3 regions of the Streptomyces sp. NPDC001450 genome follow, and region 1 is predicted to be linked to each of the others. Evidence: riboswitches for the same ligand, from Rfam matches in the RefSeq annotation. Region 1 holds a riboswitch; each other region holds the start of a gene.
The links. Region 1 has a riboswitch for cyclic di-AMP ahead of ACWC5O_RS15715 (M23 family metallopeptidase). Riboswitches for the same ligand answer to the same signal wherever they lie in the genome.

Region 1 (2,839 bases):
TGGACAGCGGATGCGACAGGCACCGCGAAAAACGGCGAAAGCCCCGGCTCGCGAGCCGGGGCTTCGGGATGGCGTGCGCCGGAGCGTCAGACGTTCACGCCGTGCTGGCGGAGGTAGGCGATCGGGTCGACGTCCGAGCCGTACTCGGGGGTCGTACGGGCCTCGAAGTGCAGATGCGGTCCGGTGACGTTGCCGGTCGCGCCGGACAGGCCGATCTGCTGGCCCGGGAGGACCTTCTGGCCCACGACGACGCCGATGGACGACAGATGGCCGTACTGGGTGTACATGCCGTCGGCCATCCGGATCACGATCTGGTTGCCGTACGCGCCGCCCCAGCCGGTGGAGACGACCGTGCCGGAGCCGACCGCGTGGACGGACGTCCCGCTGGCCGCGTGGAAGTCGATGCCGGTGTGGGAACCGGAGGACCACAGGGAGCTGCTGGCCTTGTAGCCGGTGGAGACGTACGAGTGCGCGATCGGGGCGACGAAGGCGTTCAGGCGCTTGCGCTCGGCCTCGCGGGCGGCGCGGGCCTGGGCCTCGCGCTCCTTCTTCGCCTCCTCGGCGGCCACCTTGGCCGCGGCCTCCTCGGCCGCCTTCTGCCGGGCGGCCACCTGCTGGGCCTCGGCCTGCGCGTCGATCTGCTCGGCGACCGTGTCGCTGACGGTGATGACCGGGGTGAGGCCGGTCTCCTCGACGGGGTTCTCCGCGGCGAGCGCCGGGGTGGCCGCGAGGGTGCCGATGACACCGGTGGTGGTGAGGGCCGCGAGACCGGCCGCCTGAGCGGTGGTGCGCTTGACCCGGCCGGGCTTGCGGTGCTTCCCGGTGGCGCAGATGAACGCCATGAAGTGGTTGGTCCTTTCCTTCCCTCTCGCCTACCGGGTTAGCTGACGGGTTCGGAGCAGGAAGGTCTCCTACGGGCCCCCTCGCTCACGCGCGGGCGTCCGATTCACCCCAGGGGACTACGGTGGGTCCCCGGCTCCCCTGGCTCGCGCCGTACGGGGACTCGGCGATGGCTGTCCGGTGCCGCGGGCGCGGCGCACTGCCTGACGGACAGCCCGGAAGACGCTATGCGGCCCGACTTTCGATCCCCAAACGGATCCGGGCTTTTGTAGCGCATCCCACAGGCCAGACAGGCAACCTCTGCCCCAATTCGGACATCTGGGGAAGGGCTCCGCACAGCAAGGGGCCCTGACGACCCGTCGGGTCGTCAGGGCCCCCACGCGCGCGAGGCGCCGTAAGGCCGCTACTCGGCTGCCACGACGGTGACTTCGCCGATGCCGAGCGCCTCGACCGGCGCCTTGATCTCGGCCGCGTCACCGACGAGGACGGTCACGAGGCGGTCCACCGGGAAGGCGTTGATGACCGCCGCGGTGGCCTCCACGGTGCCGGTGCCGGCGAGCTGCTGATACAGCGTCGCCTGGAAGTCGTCGGGCAGGTGCTGCTCGACCTGGTCCGCCAGCGTGCTCGCGACGGCCGCCGCGGTCTCGTACTTCAGCGGCGCCACACCGACCAGGTTCTGCACGGCGACGTCCCGCTCGGCGTCGGTCAGGCCCTCCGCCGCGAGCGTGCGCAGCACCCTCCACAGGTCCTGCAGCGCGGGACCTGTGTTCGGGGTGTCCACGGAGCCGCTGATGGCGAGCATCGCGGCGCCCGTAGCCCCTCCGGGGGAAGAGGGGGCCGCGGAGCGCAGGACCTGCCCGAAGGAGCGCACGCCGTAGGTGTAGCCCTTCTCCTCGCGCAGGACGCGGTCCAGGCGGGAGGTGAGGGTGCCACCGAGGCAGTAGGTGCCGAGCACCTGGGCGGGCCACACGCGGTCGTGCCGGTCGGGTCCGATCCGGCCGATGAGCAGCTGGGTCTGGACGGCGCCCGGCCGGTCGACGATGACCACCCGGCCGGTGTCGTCGGCGGTCACCGGCGGCACGGGCCGCGGCGCGCCCGCGGTGCCGGTCCAGGCGCCCAGGGTGTCGGCGAGCAGGTCGTCCAGGTCGGTGCCGGTGAGGTCGCCGACCACGACCACGGTGGCCGTGGCGGGCCGCACATGACGGTCGTAGAAGGCGCGTACGGCCGCCGCGTCGATCTTCTCGACCGTCTCCTCGGTGCCCTGGCGCGGCCGCGACATGCGCGAGGTCGCCGGGAACAGCTCCTTCGAGAGTTCCTTGGCGGCGCGGCGGGCGGGGTTGGCCAGCTCGTGCGGGATCTCGTCCAGACGGTTGCGGACCAGCCGCTCGACCTCGCTCTCGTCGAAGGCCGGCGCGCGCAGGGCGTCGGCGAGCAGGCCGAGGCCCTTGGCCAGGCGGGAGGCCGGGACCTCCAGGCTGAGGCGGACGCCGGGGTGGTCGGCGTGCGAGTCGAGCGTGGCGCCGGCCCGCTCCAGCTCGGCGGCGAACTCCTCGGCGGAGTGCTTGTCGGTGCCCTCCGAGAAGGCCCGCGCCATGATCGTGGCGACGCCCTCCAGAGCGGGCGTCTCGGCGTCCAGGGGCGCGTCCAGCAGCACCTCGACGGCGACGACCTGCTGGCCGGGGCGGTGGCAGCGCAGCACGGTCAGGCCGTTGTCCAGCGTGCCGCGCTCGGGGGCCGGGAACGCCCAGGGCCTGGCCTCGCCCGGCTGCGGCTGGGGGTGGAAGTCCATCGTGGCGAGCTCGGTCACTTGGCCGTCTCCTCGTTGTCGCTCTGGTCGGCGCCCGCCTCTACGGTGGCTTCCTGCTCCGGGTCTTCGGGGACGTCGGCGTCCTGGACGGTCTCCGGGTGCTTGGGCTCGTAGACGAGGACCGCGCGGTTGTCGGGGCGCAGGCAGGCCTTGGCGACCTCCTGGACCTCCTCGGGGGTCACCTGGAGAACG
Region 2 (2,839 bases), on a different contig from region 1:
CCGGGCATCTGGTGGCGGCACACGGCTGAGCCGCGGAAGGCGCCGTCTCGCCCACCGGCATGTCCGACCGCGTGACCACCACCATCAGGGGGTCCGCAGAGGCCACTTGGGGCTCAGGAGCACACAAGTCCGGGAACTTCAGGGTGAGTCGGCGGGGCCTGAGATCCGTATTCTCTGATCATGGTCGCACCCCCCGCATACTCACTGATCGCCACCGACCTGGACGGGACGCTGCTGCGCGGCGACGACACCGTCTCCGACCGGTCGCGCGCCGCGCTCGAGCGGGTGACGCGGGCCGGCGCCCGGCACCTGGTGGTGACGGGCCGCCCGGCCCCCCGGGTCCGGCCCCTCCTGGAGGGACTCGGCAGCACGGGGCTCGCGGTGTGCGGGCAGGGCGCGCAGGTCTACGACGCCGGCGCCGACCGTCTGCTGTGGTCGGTCCGGCTGGACCGGGAACTGGCCGAGACCGCGCTCGGCAAGATCGAGGCCGAGGTGGGGCAGGTCTACGCGGCCGTCGACCAGGACGGCGTGGAGGGGCTCACCCTGATCGAGCCGGGGTATCTGATGCCGCACCCGACCCTGCCCGCCATGCGGGTCGGCCGCCGCGACGACCTGTGGTGCGAGCCCATCAGCAAGGTGCTGCTGCGCCACCACACGCTGTCCGACGACGAGTTGGCGGCGATCGCGCGCTCGGCGGTGGGCTCGCTGGCCACGGTCACGATGTCGGGGCCCGGGACCGTGGAGCTGCAGCCGTGCGGGGTCACCAAGGCGACGGGGCTGGCACTGGCCGCCGAGTACCTGGGGATCGCCGCCGACCGGGCCCTCGCGTTCGGCGACATGCCCAACGACATCCCCATGTTCGACTGGGCCGGACGCGGTGTCGCCATGGCCAACGCCCACCCCGAACTCAAGGCCGTCGCCGATGAGATCACCACGTCGAACGAGGACGACGGCATCGCCGTCGTCCTCGAAAGACTGTTCCCGACCGACTGACCGGGATATCAGTAGGGCCCGCCGTGGGCGCCGGTCAGTAGGCGCCGAAGACGTTGTCGATCGACCCGTAGCGCGCGGCCGCGTAGTTGCAGGCGGCCGTGATGTTCGCGACCGGGTCGTAGATGTTGAAGGACGTTCCGGCCACGTGGTACGCGTTGAACGTCGGGTCGATGACCTGGAGCAGGCCCTTGGACGGGATGCCCTTGGCCGCGTTGGAGTCCCAGAGGTTGATGGCCGCCGGGTTGCCCGACGACTCGCGCATGACGTTGCGGTAGATGCCGTTGTACGTCCCCGGGATGCCCTTCTGAGCCATGATCGCGAGTGACTCGCGGATCCAGCCGTCGAGGTTGTTCGGGTACCCGGCGAGCGTGGTGGACGGCGTGGTGGCCGTGGGGGTGGCGGCGGACGCGCCGGTCGCGCCGATGAGCGGGAGGGCGAGCACGGCGGCGCCGGTGCCGAGGACGGCGAACTTGCGGACGAGGCGGTTGGCGCGGGTGCGGCGGGGCTGAGCGGCTGCAGGCATGGGGGCGTTCCTCTCCGTCGCCTGCGAGGTGAGCTGTCGGGTTCGGGCGGGGAGGTGCCCGGCCGTGCCCCTGGGGGGAGGCACGACTTCACCCCTAGCCGTCCCGGCGCGACGTGCGTCGTCCGGTCCGGCGGCTTACCTGGGTCCCCCGCTCCTGCCGTACGAATGAGTTCGTCGATGGGTGGTGTCAGACGCGGCAGGATTCGGCGTTCGCCTGACTGGCCCGGAAGCTATGCGACAGCACATGTCAGGAACAAGTACTGGATTCACCCAATGAGGCAGTTGACCTTGATCTGTTCCGAATGGGGCACTTGATCCTTTGCGGTTGCCAACCCTCAACTGGCCGATGCGGCAAGGGGAGAACGAGGGTGGTGCCGATTGGCCGATTCACGGGCCCGCGTGACCCAATTCACGAAATAGCAAAGAGTGTCAAATCAGACATGGGGGATTCGGGAGATTTGCTGGGTGTGATGCGAAAGGAGTACTCCGCCCACCGTGCGGTTCGCGACAAATCGGGCGAGATCCTGTTAAGTCATTGTGTACTCATACTTATCAGATGATCAAAAACATACCGGCCGTGATCCGATACCGCCCGGGCTGGACCGGTGGGCGCTATCGGTGATCGAAACAGGACCGGATACGCTGACTTGAGTGATGGCAACGACCTATCGACAAACCGTGTAGTCGCCAGCAGACACCAGCAGACAGGAGACCCCTCGTGACCGTCGTCGGGCCGTTCGGGCTGAGCGTGCGGGACCAGGCTCTGGAAGCCGATGTCCAGGCCGGATTGACGGCTGTCGAGGAAGGCTTGCTCGAAGCCACCAAGAGCGAGGTCCCGTTCATCACGGAGGCCGCGCAGCACCTCGTACGGGCCGGCGGGAAGCGGTTCAGGCCGCTGCTCGTGATGCTCGCGGCGCAGTTCGGCGACCCGTACGCGCCGGGCGTCGTACCGTCGGCCGTCGTCGTGGAGCTGACCCACCTGGCCACGCTGTACCACGACGACGTCATGGACGAGGCGTCCGTGCGGCGCGGCGTGGACAGCGCCAACACCCGCTGGGGCAACTCGGTCGCGGTCCTCACCGGCGACTTCCTCTTCGCCCGCGCCTCCCAGATCCTCGCCGACCTCGGCCCCGAGGCGGTCCGGGTGCAGGCCCTCGCGTTCGAGCGGCTGGTCACCGGGCAGATCCTGGAGACCGCGGGCCCCTCGGACGGCCGTGACCCGGTCGACCACTACCTGGACGTGCTCGGCGGCAAGACGGGCTCCCTGGTGGCCGTCTCGTGCCGGTTCGGCGCGATGATGTCCGGCGCCGACGAGACGGTCGT
Region 3 (2,839 bases), on a different contig from region 1:
TTGTGGCCCTCGATCCACGCCGAGTAGGAGTCGGCGGTGTCGACGAGGTTGCCGCCGGCGGCCGTGTAGGCGTCGAGGACGGCGAAGGAGGTCTCCTCGTCGGCGGTCCAGCCGAAGACGTTGCCGCCGAGGGCGAGGGGGAAGACCTCGAGGCCGGAGGAGCCGAGTTTGCGCAGAGAAGTCATGCTCTACGACAACACCGGCGGTGGATGATCGCATTCCACCGCCGGTGCCAAGTTCCCGGAAAAGAAGGACGTGTCAGGGGTTGAGGCCCTTGCCGCGCAGCCACGTCATCGGGTCGATGCCGGTGGCCTGGCCGCCCGGGTGGACCTCCAGGTGGAGGTGCGGGCCGGTGACGTTGCCGGTGGCGCCGACGCGGCCGATGACGTCGCCGGTGCTGACCTTCTGGCCGACGGAGACGCCGATCGAGGACTGGTGGCAGAACCACAGCTCGGTGCCGTCGTCGAGGGTGAGGACCGTGCGGTAGCCGTAGGAGCCGGCCCAGCCCGCCTGGGTGATGGTGCCGCCGTGGATCGCCTTGATGAGGGTGCCCGTGGGGGCGGCGAAGTCGAGGCCGGTGTGGTAGCCGGAGGACCACATCGATCCGGGCTGCCCGAAGGTGCCGGTGATCGTGTACGAGACGACCGGCAGCTTGTACTGCTTGGCCAGTGCGGCCAGGCGCTCCTCCTCGGCCTTCTTCTTGGCGGCGGCCTCCGCCTCCGCCTTGGCGTCGGCGGCCTTGGCGGCGGCTTCCTTCTCCGCCTTGGCGGCCGCGTCGGCGGTCTGCTTCTGGGCGGCGGCGACGGCGGCCGCGGTGGCCTTGGTGTCGGCCTTGCTCTGCTGCTGCTCGGCCTGGGCCATGATCCGGTTGCGCAGGGCCTCGCCCGCGTCGCCCTGGTCGCTGTCGGCGGAGTTCGTGCCGACGTTGCTCAGTGAGGCCGTGGTGGCCTTGGGCGCGTCGGAGGCGGAGGAGTCATCGCCGAAGAGGGAGCCGACGGAGTCCAGGTCGGGCATGGAGATGGACACCGGCGGCTTGCCGGTGTTGGCGCTGGCCATGCCGCCCGCGCCGACGGCGGCGATGACACCGACGCCGAGGACCGTGGAGCTGCGGGCGAGTCCGCCGCCGCGCTGCTTGGCCACGCGGTGCCGACCACGTACCGGCCGTATGGACTCCTCGGTGGGGTTCCACTCCTCCCAGGGGCCCTCGTCGGTGCGCTGAGCGCCGAAGTAACCGAAGGCCTCGGTCTCGGTCTCGCTCGGCATGAACGGGGCTTCTGGGGCAGGCCGGTTGGACGCCACGAAGGCGCACTCCTTTCCTTCCTCCGCCTACCGGGTTAGCTGACGGGTTCGGAGCAGGAAGGTCTCCTACGCGCGTATACCTGCCGTGCTTCCACGGCGGCATCCGCGTGATTCACCCCAAGGTGGTGGTTCCCCGGTTCCCTTGCGGGATTCGGCGCGTGCGCACGGAGCCGCCTCTTGTGACGGCTGGGACGACCGCGCTGCGTTATCGAACGTTAATAGACCCGGACGTCAGATTCCAAGCCGTTCCACTTGATCATTAACGGTTTTCGGGGCGGACGTACGCGTCACGACCGGCGGAAAACGGGCGAGTTGACCGGCGTCCAGGAGTCTCAGCACTTTTGATGGTGTCTCAGATGTTATGCGGAGGGCTTCCGCCCGATCACCTTGGGTGACAGTGCCGGGGCGTCAGGGTCGCCGTACGGCCAGCAGCGCCATGTCGTCCGTCATCCCGCCTCCGGAGTGCCGGCGCACTTCCGCGGCGAGGCGGCCGAGCAGCGAGCGCGGGTCGGGGAAGCGGCGTCCGGCGAGCCGGCGCAGGGGGTCGTAGAAGTGGCCGTGGGCGTCGCGGGCCTCGGACAGGCCGTCGGTGTAGAGCAGCAGGGTGGCGCCGCTCGGGAAGCCGGACTCGGTCGCGCGGTCGGGCCACAGGCCCAGGTCGGCCATGCCGAGCGGCAGCGCGGGTTCGTGCCCGGCCAGGGTGCGCAGGCTGCCGTCGTCGTGCAGCAGCAGTGGCGGCGGGTGGCCGCGGTTGACGATCCGGACGACGCCGTCGTCGCCGCCGCCGCTGCCGCGGTGCGGGAGTTCGGCGAGGACGGCGGTGGTGAAGCCCTCGAAGGCGTCGACCCCGTCCCGCCGGGTGCCCTCGCGGGCCAGCGCCCGCTCCAGCCGCGCGGCCACCGCCTCCAGCGTGGTCTCCTGCTCGGCGGCCTCCCGGAACGCCCCGATCACCACGGCGACGGCGGCGACCGCGCCCATGCCCTTGCCGCGCACGTCCCCGACGACCAGGCGTACACCGTGCGGGCTGTCCTGCACCGCGTACAGGTCGCCGCCGATGAAGGCGTCCTCCTGCGCGGCCTCGTACCGGACCGCGATGTCGAAGCCGGCGATGCGGTCGTCCGGTTCGGGCAGCACGGCCCGCTGGGCGGCCTCGGCGATCTCCCGGGCGGAGGCGAGCCGCTGGTCGCCGAGGCGCAGGACGCGGTTGATGGCGGCGGCCAGCACCGCGACCGTGGCCACGGTGACGACCTCGGTGATCGTGTGCACGTCCGAGTCCAGGCTGAACCAGGTGTGGACGACGACGGTGGCGAGCAGAGCGGCGAGGCCGGTGAGGAGCGTGGTGCGCAGCGAGGACAGGGGCGCGGCGATCAGCGGGGCGGCCGTGAAGAAGGGCACGGCGGTGAAGGCGCGCGGGGTGAGCAGGTCGTACAGGACCCCGGCGGCGATCAGGAGGGCGGGCAGGGTGCGGGCCAGGGTGCGCGGGGTGAGGCGGCGGCTGCGGCTCATGTCCGGCGGCAGGGGTGCGCGGTCCGCGCCCGGG

Region 2: another riboswitch for cyclic di-AMP. It lies ahead of ACWC5O_RS23725 (transglycosylase SLT domain-containing protein); the one in region 1 lies ahead of ACWC5O_RS15715 (M23 family metallopeptidase).
Region 3: another riboswitch for cyclic di-AMP. It lies ahead of ACWC5O_RS11865 (M23 family metallopeptidase); the one in region 1 lies ahead of ACWC5O_RS15715 (M23 family metallopeptidase).

What each region holds. Positions count from the first base shown of each region.
Region 1 covers NZ_JBSFHY010000012.1:90,491-93,329, forward strand. The annotation lists gene ACWC5O_RS15715 (M23 family metallopeptidase) at 87-842, opposite strand; cyclic di-AMP (ydaO/yuaA leader) riboswitch at 855-1,019, opposite strand; gene ACWC5O_RS15720 (M16 family metallopeptidase) at 1,244-2,647, opposite strand; gene ACWC5O_RS15725 (M16 family metallopeptidase) at 2,644-2,839, opposite strand, start outside.
Region 2 covers NZ_JBSFHY010000021.1:131,524-134,362, forward strand. The annotation lists gene ACWC5O_RS23715 (FAD-dependent oxidoreductase) at 1-29, shown strand, start outside; gene ACWC5O_RS23720 (HAD family hydrolase) at 181-993, shown strand; gene ACWC5O_RS23725 (transglycosylase SLT domain-containing protein) at 1,028-1,516, opposite strand; cyclic di-AMP (ydaO/yuaA leader) riboswitch at 1,522-1,703, opposite strand; gene ACWC5O_RS23730 (polyprenyl synthetase family protein) at 2,235-2,839, shown strand, end outside.
Region 3 covers NZ_JBSFHY010000008.1:261,184-264,022, reverse strand. The annotation lists gene ACWC5O_RS11870 (aldo/keto reductase) at 1-185, opposite strand, end outside; gene ACWC5O_RS11865 (M23 family metallopeptidase) at 259-1,299, opposite strand; cyclic di-AMP (ydaO/yuaA leader) riboswitch at 1,309-1,466, opposite strand; gene ACWC5O_RS11860 (PP2C family protein-serine/threonine phosphatase) at 1,708-2,839, opposite strand, start outside.